Regions from separate parts of the Arthrobacter sp. StoSoilB13 genome, predicted to be linked through region 3. Evidence: predicted binding sites of a transcription regulator. Region 3 holds the regulator's gene; each other region holds the start of a gene.
What was found. Region 3 encodes LexA, which represses DNA repair genes until DNA is damaged. Its sites were predicted from a motif close to TCGAACANNTGTTCGA; they were not measured.

Region 1: the regulator LexA is predicted to act here: its motif matches at 1,926-1,941, upstream of LDP01_RS00940 (LexA family protein).
Region 2: the regulator LexA is predicted to act here: its motif matches at 2,943-2,958, upstream of LDP01_RS13110 (shikimate dehydrogenase).

Annotation. Positions count from the first base shown of each region.
Region 1 is NZ_AP024647.1:205,852-210,245, reverse strand. It holds gene LDP01_RS00945 (CLIPPER-2 domain-containing protein) at 1-835, opposite strand, end outside; gene LDP01_RS00940 (LexA family protein) at 1,955-2,386, shown strand; gene LDP01_RS00935 (Y-family DNA polymerase) at 2,379-3,677, shown strand; gene LDP01_RS00930 (hypothetical protein) at 3,664-3,996, opposite strand; gene LDP01_RS23835 (FAD-dependent oxidoreductase) at 3,958-4,092, shown strand; gene LDP01_RS00925 (NmrA/HSCARG family protein) at 4,199-4,394, shown strand, end outside.
Region 2 is NZ_AP024648.1:194,054-198,447, forward strand. It holds gene LDP01_RS13095 (FG-GAP repeat domain-containing protein) at 1-435, shown strand, start outside; gene LDP01_RS13100 (MFS transporter) at 557-1,879, opposite strand; gene LDP01_RS13105 (IclR family transcriptional regulator) at 2,081-2,851, shown strand; gene LDP01_RS13110 (shikimate dehydrogenase) at 3,054-3,971, shown strand; partial or broken gene LDP01_RS13115 (bifunctional sugar phosphate isomerase/epimerase/4-hydroxyphenylpyruvate dioxygenase family protein) at 3,971-4,394, shown strand, end outside.
Region 3 is NZ_AP024648.1:1,299,348-1,303,741, reverse strand. It holds gene LDP01_RS18250 (histidinol-phosphate transaminase) at 1-1,085, opposite strand, end outside; partial or broken gene LDP01_RS18245 (LysM peptidoglycan-binding domain-containing protein) at 1,162-1,522, opposite strand; gene lexA (transcriptional repressor LexA) at 1,879-2,622, shown strand; gene LDP01_RS18235 (ATP-dependent DNA helicase) at 2,650-4,394, opposite strand, start outside.

The sequences.
Region 1 (4,394 bases), on a different replicon from region 3:
CGATCCGGAACCGCGCATACGTCGTCCCCGCACCCACCCCGGCAGGGACCGCCCAGGTCAGCGTCGCCGACGTGGCACCGGCCGCGAAGGAGGCGCAGGCCCGCTCGGTAGCGCTGTCGAAGATCCCGTTCCTGTTGAAATCAATCCACCCACACGTCGTGCCCGGCTTGCCCGCCCCGCTGATCGCCACCGTCGTGGAATAACCCGTAGAACCCTGCACCATCGGAGCCAGTGTCACGCCGTCGTCCATCAGGTCCAAAGCCGCCGTCGCACCCGCATTCGGCGAAACCGTGCCGTTCGCCACCGACGCGTTGTCCTCAGTAACATTCGCCCCCAACGTCACATCCGACAGATCCGCCCGCGCAGCATTGTTCTGATCGTAGGAAGCAGGCGCATCACCAAAATCCTGCGGAACAGTCACCGCCATGACGAAGTTGTCCGCGTTATGGTTTGGATCTTGGGCGTCGTTGATCGTGTATGGCGGAAGCGCGCTGGTGGTCTGGACAAAGACCGCGCTGATATCGAACGTCAACGAGGTCACAATGCCATTGATACGGACAGACCCACAGGCCGCAGTCGCTTGGGCATTTACAGGCTGAGGATCGTTCGTTTGGGTGGTCGTCTCGCACCGAGTACCTGCGTTGTCGTTAGTGGCCGTAATGGCATTTCCCGACACGCTAAGGTTTCCACCGGAAAGCTTGGTCATCGTCAAGCCCGCGGTTGCGAGATTCAACACGGCGTGGAGCTGGGACTGGCGGTCGACAGGTCCTTTCTTGTTGTCGTACCAAGTCACGTTTCCACCGAGGCCAGCGATGTTGAGCACAGGATTCTTCACGGGCTGGCTAAACGCGATCGTGACCGTCCCCAAGCCGCTACAGGGACCGGTTGCCGCGCAATTATTGACCGCGTTGGTAGCGAATTCAACAGCCGGGGACCCAGTCCCAATGTTTTGTGAGAAATCAGAGGCCACATATCCACGGCTGCCCATCGTTGACTGTCCCACGAGGTCAGTCAGTCCGGATTGATCATAGGTGGCCGTAAGACCGGATCCTGGCATCGTCAAAATAGCCGCTCCGCCGGTAACGTTTGCCTGGTTGGTTGCTACTTCGTAGGCGTGAGCTGATGGACTTAGGTGGAGCACCCCCATTGAAAGTGCGCCAAAAACGACCATTAATACGGCAACGAAGGCTGTTATTTTCCCAAGCAGATACTTCAAGGGATTCTCTCCAATGAACAGTGACCGACAGACCCCACAGCCGACGGCCAAACATATGTTGCGGAGCCTGACCGATTGCGTCCGGCAAGGTCGGGTCTCCAGTCAAAGGAGTGCGGGATTGGAAAAGTTCATGTCGCGAAAAGCGAAAACTCTTTGAGAAGCTCGGGGCTCCCCAGGAAGGCGACCGGGCCGGAACTCGGACCTTCTGGCAGGATCCTGAGCTGGCCGGAAGAGGCTGTCATCTGGAACAACAGCCTGGTGGACTTTGATGCCCTCCAGCGCAGGATGGTTACTGCCAAAGCCGAACTACCGGCTCTGGCCCATCACCTGCCGGCAACCTTCGCGGCCTTCGATGTCCCGGAGTGCTGGATGAAATCACCACCGAGGAAAGCTTTCTGAGAAAACGCGTCACTACCCTCTGCTAACGCGCACTACGTAGACGCGCGGCTCAAAGGCCACGGAATCTCTGTTAGCAAAACAGACTGTGGCTTCTGGCCCCCGTCACAAGCGCACCGCCTGCACAGTTTGTCCGGACTGAGTACGCAGGTCAGTGCGTACCACGTTGAACAGGGGGACAACCCCCCGTCCTGGCCAACGTGCAGTGTGGCCGGTCACCTCCGGTTGGCCGGTCACACACCCCCGGGCATAAGGCACCGAATGCGACTTGGTGGAGTCCCTATTCTGTCGGTGGAACGGCGTACACTTTAATTCGAACATATATTCGAAAAAAGGTGTGTTGTGGGCGTGATAGTTGGCCCCCGTGTGATAGATGCGGGACTCTCTCTGGTAGCTGTACTGATGGCACCGGTAGCGGTTGCTGCTGGCTACCCCTCACCGGCCCAGGATTACTTCGACGGTCGCATTGACCTGAACGAGCACCTGATCAAGGACGTGACCAGTACCTTCATTGTCCGAGTCACCGGGCAGTCCATGCAGCAGGCCGGCATCAGCGACGGCGATGAGCTGATCGTCAACCGCGCACTGGAGCCCAAGGACGGATCTGTCGTTGTCGCTGTTCTTGACGGCGAGCTGACCATCAAGAGGCTAAGGATCACCGCCCACGGTGTCGTCCTGCAGGCCGACAACCCGGACTTTCCTGACATCAAGGTTCCTGCGCTCTCGGACCTGACCATCTGGGGCGTTGCGACACGGTGTTTGCACCATGTCTAAGCCCGCAATCATGCGCCGGATGCAGGAGATAGCGCATGTGGACGTGAACTGCTTCTATGCCTCAGCCGAGCGTGTCTTCAATCCCGCACTGGAGGGTAAACCGCTCATAGTTCTCTCCAACAACGACGGCTGCGCGGTCACCCGTTCACCGGAAGCCAAGCGTCTGGGCATTGGGCTCGGCGAGCCGTGGTTCAAACTGCGCCCCCGGGCCAAGGAATGGGGCCTGGTGGCCCTGTCCAGCAACTACGAACTGTACGGGGACATTTCAGCCAGGGTCATGGAGCTGCTGGGCAGGTATTCAGCCTGGCTGGAGGTCTACTCCATCGACGAAGCATTCCTGGGCGTCAAGGGTGAACCCGATGAGCTGCTGCAGCTGGGCCGGACGATGAAAGAAGCCTGCAGGCGCCACGTCGGCGTGCCTGTCTGTGTGGGCATCGCGCCCACGAAAACGCTGGCCAAGCTGTGCAACAAATGGGCCAAGAAGAACCCTTGGTTCGATGGCGTCTGCCGCTGGGAATCTGTACCCGTCGAGCAACGGGAAGCACTCATGGCGAAGCTGTCGGTGATCGAAATCTGGGGCGTGGCCACCAGACTCACCAAGCGCCTGAACGCGATGGGAATCTTCTCGATCCTGGACCTCACCCGGGCTAATCCTGTGGCGATCCGCGACAAGTTCTCCATTGTCATGATGCGCACAGTTCTGGAGCTGCAAGGCACTCCGTGCATTCCCATGGAGGAAGAACGCATCGGCCGGGACCAGCTGATCTTCTCGCGGTCCTTCTCCACACCAATCACCACCGGTGCCGGATTGCGGCAGGTCATGAGCGTCTACGCGCAGATGGCCAGTGCCCGCTTGGCCAAGCATGACCTGCAAGCCAAAGTTCTCACCGCGTTCGCAGCAACGTCGCACTTCAAACCAAACGAAAAGTCCTGCCCGTCGGTGTGTTTGGCCCTGCCGATGCCCACCGCTGATCCTGTGCTCCTGACCAGGGCAGCCCACGCCCTACTCCCCCAGGTCCACGAGGGAGTGAAGTACGTCCGCGCCGGGATCATGGTCACCGACCTCCGCCCGACCGGTAATCAGAAGCCCCTGGAATTGTTCGAGAACCCGCACGAAGAACGCGGCATCGGCATCCTCGTCGAAGAGGTCAGCAAACGATACGGCCGTGGCTCCATTGGACTGGGCCATGCCGGCATAAAAAACGGGCCGGACTGGTCCATGAAACGCGACATGCTCTCCCCCAGATACACCACCCACTGGGACGAACTCCCCCTCGTCAAAGCCGCCTGACCGGCAGCAACAGCAGAAAGGAAACCGCAGTGACTCTCGCACCCGAAGCCTGCACCGCGTAGCTGTCGGCGCCGGGGACGTCGCCAGCGTTGAGTACTGGCAGGTCCAGGCCAAAATGCCCAGCACCAACACCGAGCTGCATACGTTCACGCTGCGCCGGGAGCCGCCGGCCACTGGGTGGCAGCTCGAATCCCCGTTCCCGGGCAGCAGTGGGAGCGGGCCCGGCCTGCCTGAGTGCAGCGCGGAAGCTGGTTGGGGCCGATGCGAGCGCCTGGATCCAGTGCGGTGGGTGCTCGCTCCAGCCGTAGGCCAGATCCACTGGGCAGGCGCACAGACCACAACAGTCTGGAGCGGCTACATGGATGGCGCCGCCTGCTCCGGCCGCCGAGCCGCCGAGCCGCCGAGCCGCCGATGAAATCCTCGAAAAACTCTCGCAACCGGCGCTCTCATCCGTCCGGACGGGGCGTGGGCTGTTCCTTCCGCCCCGGGTCAAATCCTCGGCCCGAATGGGATACTGAGCTATGGCTTTTTCCTCGGGCAGGGGCACTCCGGGTGTGGTGGTAGTGGTCGGTGCGACCGGCCGGCAGGGATCGGCCGTGGTCCGTCACCTACTCAAAGACGGTTGGCAGGTGCGCGCCCTGACCAGAAATCCGTCCAGCGACGCTTCACAGGCCCTGCGCGCGCTCGGCGCCCAGGTTCAGCAGGCGAACACCGAGG
Region 2 (4,394 bases), 240 kb from region 3:
TTGCTGGCCCCGGGCGATTTCACGGGCGACGGAAAGCCGGACATCGTTGGCCAATCCGGCGACGGCGTGTTGTGGGTCTACCCCGGCAATGGCGCCGGAGGGTTCCTTGCCCGCAAGCAGATCGGCACCGGGTGGGACATGTTCAACCTGGTCCTGCAGGCCGGTGACTTCAACGGCGACGGCAGGGAAGACCTCCTTGGCCGAACCGGTGACGGCGGGCTTTGGCTCTATCCGGGCAACGGCTCTGGCGGCTTCCTTGCGCGCTCCAACCTCGGTTCAGGGTGGAACATGTTCTCCAGCATCGCTGCCCTCGGCAACGGATTTACAGGTACTGGGGACCCCTCCGTGGTGGGAGTTGCCGGGGACGGCACGTTGCTGATGTACTCCGGAACGGGTGCCGGGAAGTTCATGCCAGTGGTGCTGAATCCGCGGTAGGTCCTGCCGGCGTCGGCGACACCAGTTCGCTGGAAATGCGCGAAAATCGCCGGGAAACTTCCAGCGGAACTGGAGGTTTTCCGGCGATTTCAGCGCGGGCGCCCCTTCCGCGAGGCGGGCCTTACTTGTGCAAGCCGAGTTCCGCCGTCGGGACCTTTGCTGACTCGCGGGCCGTCATGGCCGAGACCGCTGCGATCACGCAGATGACTGCCGTGAAGATGGAGATCTGGACCCAGCCACCAGGCTTGGTGCCGCCCAGGGCCGTGACGATGGTCGGAGCAAAGCCTGCCATGAGGAAGCCGAGCTGCGTGCCGATGGCCAGGCCGGAGAAGCGGACCTTGGTGCTGAACATTTCGCCGTAGAAGGACGGCCATACGGCGTTGGCGGCTGCGTAGCCGAAGGAGAAGAACACAACGGACACCAGGAACATCAGCGGGACGTTGCCGGATTCGAGGGTCAGCAGGAACACCGGAGTCATGATGGCGCTGGCCACAGCACCGTAGATGAAGACGGGCTTCCGGCCGATCTTGTCGGCGAGCATGCCGAAGAGCGGCTGGGTACCGAGGGCCACAATGTTGGCAACCACAACGAGCCACAAGGTGATGGTGCCGTTGACGTGGGCCACGTCCTGGGCGTACTTGATGGCCAGGGTTCCAAAGACCGTACTTACCGCGGCGATGAAGGCACAGCACACAACCCGGAGGACGTCGCGCCAGTGCAGCTTGAGGAGGTCGGCGATGGGCAGCTTGGCGATCTGGTTGTTCTTCTTGGCCTCTGCGAATGCCGGCGGCTCGTGCAGGGTGCGTCGGATGAAGTAGGCCACGATGACAACTACTGCACTGAGCCAGAACGGGATGCGCCAGCCGATGCCGTACTTGACCTCGTCCGGGAGCGCGAGAACTGGAATGAACACCAGGGCTGCAAGGATCTGGCCACCCTGGGTGCCGGTCAACGTCCACGAGGTGAAGAACGAACGGCGGTTGTCCGGAGCGTGCTCCAGCGTCATTGAGGAGGCACCGGCCTGCTCGCCGGCAGCCGAAAGACCCTGGGCGAGGCGGGCGAGTACCAGCAGGACGGGAGCCCACCAGCCAATGGTCTTGAAGTCCGGGAGGCAGCCGATCACGAAGGTGGCGGCGCCCATCAGGACCAGTGTGAACATGAGGACCTTCTGCCGGCCGATCCTGTCGCCGAAGTGCCCCAGGATGACGGCGCCTACAGGACGGGCAACATAGGCGAAGCCGAAGGTCGCGAAGGACATGATGGCTGCGTTGGTGTCCGCGTCCGGGAAGAACACGTGCGGAAAGATCAAGGCGGCGGCGGAGCCGAAGATGAAGAAGTCGTAGTACTCCACTGCGCTTCCAAGGAAGCTGGCGAGTGCCGCTTTCTTGGGGGTTCCTGCTGGCGTAACTGTGCCTGGCGTCGCTGACGGCATTGTGTGGCTCATGGTGTTCCTTCTGTGACGACGATGTCGCGGATCTAGCTTCTGCGGGAAGACCAGAGCGAGGTGAGGCCGGATCAATCCCAAAGTAACCACATGGTGAGAGCTACTTGTGCAATACAGCAATAGTGGCCGTGATTGGGGTCACTTGTCAAGACTTGTCCCCACTATCTAGAAATAGCTCTCACGATGTGAGAGCATCTAAGCATGAGTGTGAAAGAGGACACAAAGACCGACATGGTCGGCAAGGCCCTGGGCCTGTTGGTATTGCTGGGGAATGAGCCCAAGGGTGCGAGTGCCGCGGATCTGGCCAGGAGTGCGGGACTTCCGTTCAGTACGACGTACCGGCTGCTCGGTTCATTGACGCGCGACGGATTTGTGGATTACGAGCCCGACGGTCGTCGGTATCATCTGGGATTGCGGGTCTTCCAGTTGGGCCAGCGGGTTTCCAACCACCACGGCTTCGCGGCAACGGCCCTTCCCGTACTCCAGCGCGTCACGGAGCGGACCGAAGAAGCAACCATCCTCTCGGTGCGCGACGGAAACCATCATCTAACCGTCAATAAGGTGGACGGCCCCAAGACCTTCCGCGTCACCAGCGATCCTGGCCATCTTGGTGCGCTGCACACGACGTCCGTGGGTAAGGCGATAGTCGCTTTTGAGAACGACGCCGAACGCGAACGACTGCTCGAAGAGTTGCCTCTGGAGCCTCTCACTGAGCGCTCCATTACCGATCGGGCTGCATTCCGGGCGGAGATCGAGCAAGTGCGCCGTCAGGGCTATGCGGTCATGGACGAAGAAAACGAGATCGGCATGCGCGCGGTCGCAGTACCGGTCCTCAATTCCCAAGGCCACGCCTTTGCGTCCGTCGCCACGGCGGTTCCGGTATTTCGTCTCACCATGGATGAGCTCATTGCCCACGTCCCTACTTTGCAGGAAGCCGCTGCTGAGCTCGCGGCCCGCCTGCCCCAGCGTTAGCCCAACTGGGTCGCACTTAAGCGCGTTTTGAGGCCGCTAAACGCGCACAACTGCGACTCAGTTGGGTCAGCACATCGCGTTTGTTCGCGATAAGAACAAACGTGCGGAATATGAACACTTGTAGTAATCTGGAATACACCCGGGCAGTTGGCGCCCCAGAAAGTGCCAAAAGCAGGGGTGCTGAAGTCAAAGGAGCTTTAGGATGAGCAACCGAGCCGAGTCCGTTCTGGTGGGCCTGATTGGCGAAGGCGTCATGCCATCGCTGACTCCGCCCATGCACGAACGCGAAGCCGATGTGCAGGGCCTTCGCTTGCTGTACCGCCCCATCGACCTGCTGGACCTGGCTTTGCCGGCCACCTCCGTCGGGGATCTCCTCACCGCGGCCCAGCGCATGGGCTTCAACGGACTGAACATCACGCACCCGTGCAAGCAGCTGGTCCTTGAGCACCTTGACGAAATTTCCGACGACGCCCGTCGCCTGGGTGCCGTCAATACAGTCCTCATTCAGGACGGCCGGTTCATCGGCCACAACACCGACTTTTCAGGTTTCGGCTCGGCTCTCGCCGACGGACTCCCCGGTGCGAAGCTGGAGCGCGTGGTCCAGCTGGGTGCGGGCGGTGCGGGTTCCGCCGTCGCCTACGCCCTGCTCACCGCCGGGGTCGGCGCCCTGGACCTGGTGGACATGGACCCGGCGCGGGCCGCAGAGCGCGCCGCCGAACTTGGCGAACTCTTCCCGGCCGCCACGGTCACGCCTCGGAGCACGGAAGAGCTCCCGCAGATCATGTCCCTCGCCGACGGTTTGGTTCACTGCACCCCGATCGGCATGGCCGCCCACCCCGGGCTGCCGCTGGACATCGACCTCCTGGAACCGCGGCACTGGGTTGCGGACATCGTCTACCGCCCCATCGAGACGCAGCTGGTCCGCGAAGCGCGCGCCAAGGGCTGCAAGGTTCTCGACGGCGGACGCATGGCGGTTGGTCAGGCTGCCGACGCCTTCCGGCTCTTCACGGGCCACGACGCCGATCGCAACCGAATGCGGGCCCACTTCCTTGAGCTGATCGCCGTCGAGGATGCGCTCGCCGCCACCGACGCCCCGGCTCTGGCAAAGGCGGGTCACTGATGCGCACCGGAATCGCGACGGTCTGCCTGTCCGGCACGCTGAAAGAAAAGATGCAGGCCTGCGCCATCGCGGGCTTCGACGGCATCGAAATCTTTGAGCAGGACCTCGTCACTTCGCCCCTGAGTCCCGAGGAAGTGCGGAAAATGGCCGCGGATCTTGGCCTCGGCTTGGATCTGTACCAGCCCTTCCGCGATTTCGACGGCGTCACTCCGGACCTGCTGAAGGCCAACCTCAAGCGGGCCGAGGCCAAGTTCAACTTGATGGAACGCCTGGGTATGGACACCATCCTGGTCTGCTCAAACGTCGCCACTGCAACGATCGACGACGACGAACTCCGCGCCTCTCAGCTAGCGGAACTCGCGGAGCTGGCCGGGGATCACGGCGTCAAAGTTGCCTACGAAGCCTTGGCCTGGGGAAAGTACG
Region 3 (4,394 bases):
GCTTCCAGGGCCTCAAGGAAGGCCGTTGTTTCCTTTTCTGTTCCCGCAGTCACCCGCAGGTGCCCTGGAATACCGACGTCGCGGATCAGGACTCCCGCATCCAGCAAGCCCTGCCAGACTGCGTGCGGGTTCGAAAGCCCACCGAAGAACACGTAGTTTGAGTCCGAGGCCGCAGGCTTGAGTCCCATTCGGAGGAGCTCGGTCACAATGCGGTCCCGCTGGACCTTGATGTCTTCGACGTCGGCCATGAGCGCTTCGCGGTGGTTCAGGGCGGCCAGGGCCGTGGCTTGTGTGACGGCTGAAAGGTGGTAGGGCAGCCGAACGAGCCTGATGGCATCGGTGACCTCAGGCGCGGCAGCCATGTAGCCCAACCGGGCACCTGCCAAGGCAAAGGCCTTGCTCATGGTGCGCGAGACGATCAAACGCTCCCGCCCGGGAAGCAGCGTCAGTGCGCTCGGGGTGTTGTCGTGCGCGAACTCGTGGTAGGCCTCGTCCACGATGACGATTGCCTGGCTGGCCTCGCCGGCTTCGTACACGGCTTCGACCACGTCCAGGCCCAGTCCCGTTCCCGTGGGGTTGTTCGGCGAGCACAGGAAGACGATATTTGCGCCGGTCTCCCGCACCTGGGCAGCCGCAGAAGCCGCATCCAGGCCATAGTCATCAGCCCGCACCCCACGGACATACTCAGTGTCCGTGCCACTGGCAAGCAACGGGTACATGGAATACGTGGGAGGGAATCCCAGCGCCTTACGCCCCGGACCTCCAAAAGCCTGCAAAATCTGCTGCAGGACCTCGTTGGAGCCGTTGGCTGCCCAGATATTCTCCGCGGAAAGCCCGTGTCCGAGGTAATCGGCAAGGGATTCACGGAGTTCGGTGAATTCGCGGTCAGGATACCGGTTCAGGCCAGTGGCCGCGGCGGCAACAGCCTGGGTAATCGCCGCTTGCACATCTGCCGGAACGCCATGGGTGTTCTCGTTGACGTTGAGCAAAATGGGGACGTCAAGCTGCGGCGCGCCATAGGGGCTCAATCCACGCAGGTTGGTCCGAAGGGGAAGTCGGTCAAGTCGCTCAAGCTGGTCACTCACCAAGACAGTTTAAGGTGCCGGTGCGACTGCGGAGTAACTGTGACGCCAGAGACGCTGGCCCCTCGCCCCTGGCCGCTCAATTGGCGGGAACGAACAGCTGCTGGCCGGGCTGGATGCGTCCCCCGCGGAGATCGTTCAACTGGATGATTTCCGCGATGACATCACGGGGGTCCCGCTCCGGCGCGGGCCGCACCGGCGATGCCCCACAGGGACTGCCCTGGCTGGACGGTAACCGTAACTGCCACCGGCGGCTGCAGCTGGGCTTGGGAATCAGAAGCTTTGGCCGGGGAGTTGATGAAGCCGGCAAGGCTCAGCAGCGCGGCAAGGAGCAGCATGACGGGAATTCCAAAGAAGACGATCCTGCCGCGTTGGGTAAGCCGGAGACGCGCAGGAGCCGGAGTGTTGCGGAATTCGTGGAACGTAGAGATTGCGGACATGAGCTGAGCCCTTCTGAGCGATTGCCTGCATCGGATGCCCGTTGCCGGCTGCCAATTCCTTGTGTTCGCCGAGCCCGGCGCCGAATGTTCGAACACTTTCTTCGAACATCCGAACCGCGCTCAACTTTTATAGAACACATATTCGAACCTTGCTATGACATTTTTAGCACTTATCAACGAACGGTGTCGAGACTCGCTAGAACGAATGTTTGATAAACGCGTGTGCCTGGCCTAGGTTTGAGTGAAGAAACAGGCACTGTTTCAGTGGAACAGGAGGGTCTGACATTTTTTCGGATCCCACATCCCCGGGCACACTTCAGACCGTGACCGGGCGGAACGGAAGGGCATTGGCGAACATGGCAGCGAAAGCCACCGGCGGCGGGGCACCCCTGCGGAGCCAGCAGCCTCAAAAGAGTCCCAAAAGCCTGACTGTCCGGCAGAAGAAAATCCTGGAAACCATCCAGCGGTCTGTCAATGACAACGGGTATCCGCCCAGCATGCGCGAAATTGGCGACACCGTTGGTCTCGCGAGCCTCTCCAGCGTCACGCACCAGCTCTCCCAGTTGGAGAAGCTCGGCTACTTGCGCAGAGATCCCAAGCGCCCCCGCGCCATGGAAGTACTCATGCCTTTGACCCTTGACGGCGGGACAATTCCCGGAGTGGAAGCAGCTACTACACTCCGCAGCGCAGGCGGACTCGCCGTGACGGAACTGGCCAGCGCCAGCGACACCGCGATGGTACCCCTGGTGGGACGCATCGCTGCAGGTGGGCCCATCCTCGCCGACCAGACTATTGAGGATGTCCTGCCCCTGCCCCGGCAGCTGGTGGGCCACGGCGAACTGTTCATGCTGAAGGTCGCTGGTGACTCAATGATCGATGCCGCAATCTGTGACGGTGACTGGGTGGTTGTCCGTCGCCAGAATGACGCCATCAACGGTGACATCGTGGCAGCACTCCTGGATGACGAAGCCACGGTAAAAACCTTCCGCCAGCGGGACGGCCACACATGGCTGCTCCCGCAAAACACGCAGTACGAACCGATACTTGGAGACCAGGCCACCATCATGGGCAAGGTCGTCTCGGTCCTGCGCTCCCTCTAGGTACTGCGCTCCCTCTAGGGAGTTCGCCTACGTTCTCTTTGCGCCCAGGCGTTCCAGGACGCCGCGCACCACGTTGCGGTCCGTCGTTGCCCAAAATGGCGGCAAAGCGGCACGCAGGAACCCGCCGTACCGTTCGGTGGAAAGCCGTGAGTCCAGGACGGCCACCACGCCTTTGTCGCCGGTGGAACGAATGAGGCGTCCTGCTCCCTGCGCAAGACGAATTGCCGCATGCGTAGCCGACACCGCCATGAACCCGTTGCCCCCGGACTGTGCAACGGCCCGTGAGCGTGCGGTCATTAGCGGGTCATCGGGCCTCGGGAATGGAATGCGGTCAATCACCACAAGGCGGCATGAACCGCCAGGGACGTCGACGCCCTGCCACAGGGACATGGTGCCGAAGAGGCAGGTGTCCGGTTCATCGGCAAATTGCTTCACCAGTGCTGCCATGGTGGATTCCCCCTGGCAGAGGATGTCCACATCCAGCCGCGGGCGCATGGCATCTGCAGCTTCTTCGGCCGCCCGACGCGATGAGAACAGGCACAGGGCTCCCCCACCGGATGCACGGATGAGGTCCTCAAGCTCATCCAGGGCCTCGGGTGAAGTGCCCCTGCCGGGCTTGGGCAGGTGCTTGGCCACGTAGAGCACACCCTGCTTCGGATAATCAAAAGGTGACCCGACGTCCAACCCGGTCCAGCTTGGCGCCCCATCTCCAATAAGCCCCAGGCCACCGGCTGCGGGTTCAAAGGCAGATCCAATGGCCAGCGTGGCAGAAGTAAGCACCACTGTGTGCCCTGCGAAAAGGCCCTCCCGCAGGCGGCCGGCAACGCTAAGCGGGGCGATGTTGATCAGTGCGGGCGCGGTCTCGTCCGGGTGTGAGTATCCCTGCTGGGGATCGAAGGTGCTGTTCCTGGAGAACCACACCACTTCACGGTTCTCCTTGGCTGCGAGCATCCGCTCGCACAGTTCCAGAATGAGCATGAGCCGTGAGCGCGCAAGCTGCCTCCCGCCGTCGACCGCGTTTGAAGAGTCGCTCTTCGAGTCGGACAATGCGGCGCGTGTAGCATCGCGCAGCTGGTCCAGGCAGTCCAGTTGTTCGTCGTTGAGCCCATTGGGCAGCAGGCCGTTGGGGACACCGGCAATGGCCATGTCCAGTCGATCGGCGGCCGCGTTCAGGGCGTCTACGGTAATAGCGGTGTGTTTGCGCGCGCTCGAAGCCGCAGCATGCACCATTGCCACGGACAGCTGACCTGTCACGGCTCCCGTGACCCGGTCCTGCAGCTCATGTGCTTCGTCAACCACAACGACGTCGTACTCGGGCAGGACAGCAAGGCCTTCGAAGGCACTGACGGCCAGCATGGCATGGTTGGTCACCACGACGTCAGCCTCAGCCGCCCGGGCCCGGGCCTGCTCGCTGAAGCATTCCTCGGCAAGCGGACATTTTTGCGCTCCCAGGCACTCCATGGACGTCACGGAGACCTGCCTCCAGGCGCGGTCGGTGACACCCGGCATCAGTTCATCGCGGTCGCCAGTGGCCGTCTTTTCGGCCCATTCACGGAGCCGGACCACTTCCTTGCCCAATTGCGACGACGGGCCGCCAACCGCCGCTGCAAAATGCGGCACGCTGGTGTCCTCACCCAGGGAAAAAAGTTGCCCCTCGGACGGCTCTTCGCTGGGGAAGCCGCCCTCCAGCTTTTGCAGGCAAACATAATTTGCCCGGCCCTTAACGAGTGCCACGTTCACGGGACGCTCAAGGGCCGGGCTTATGGTCTCCA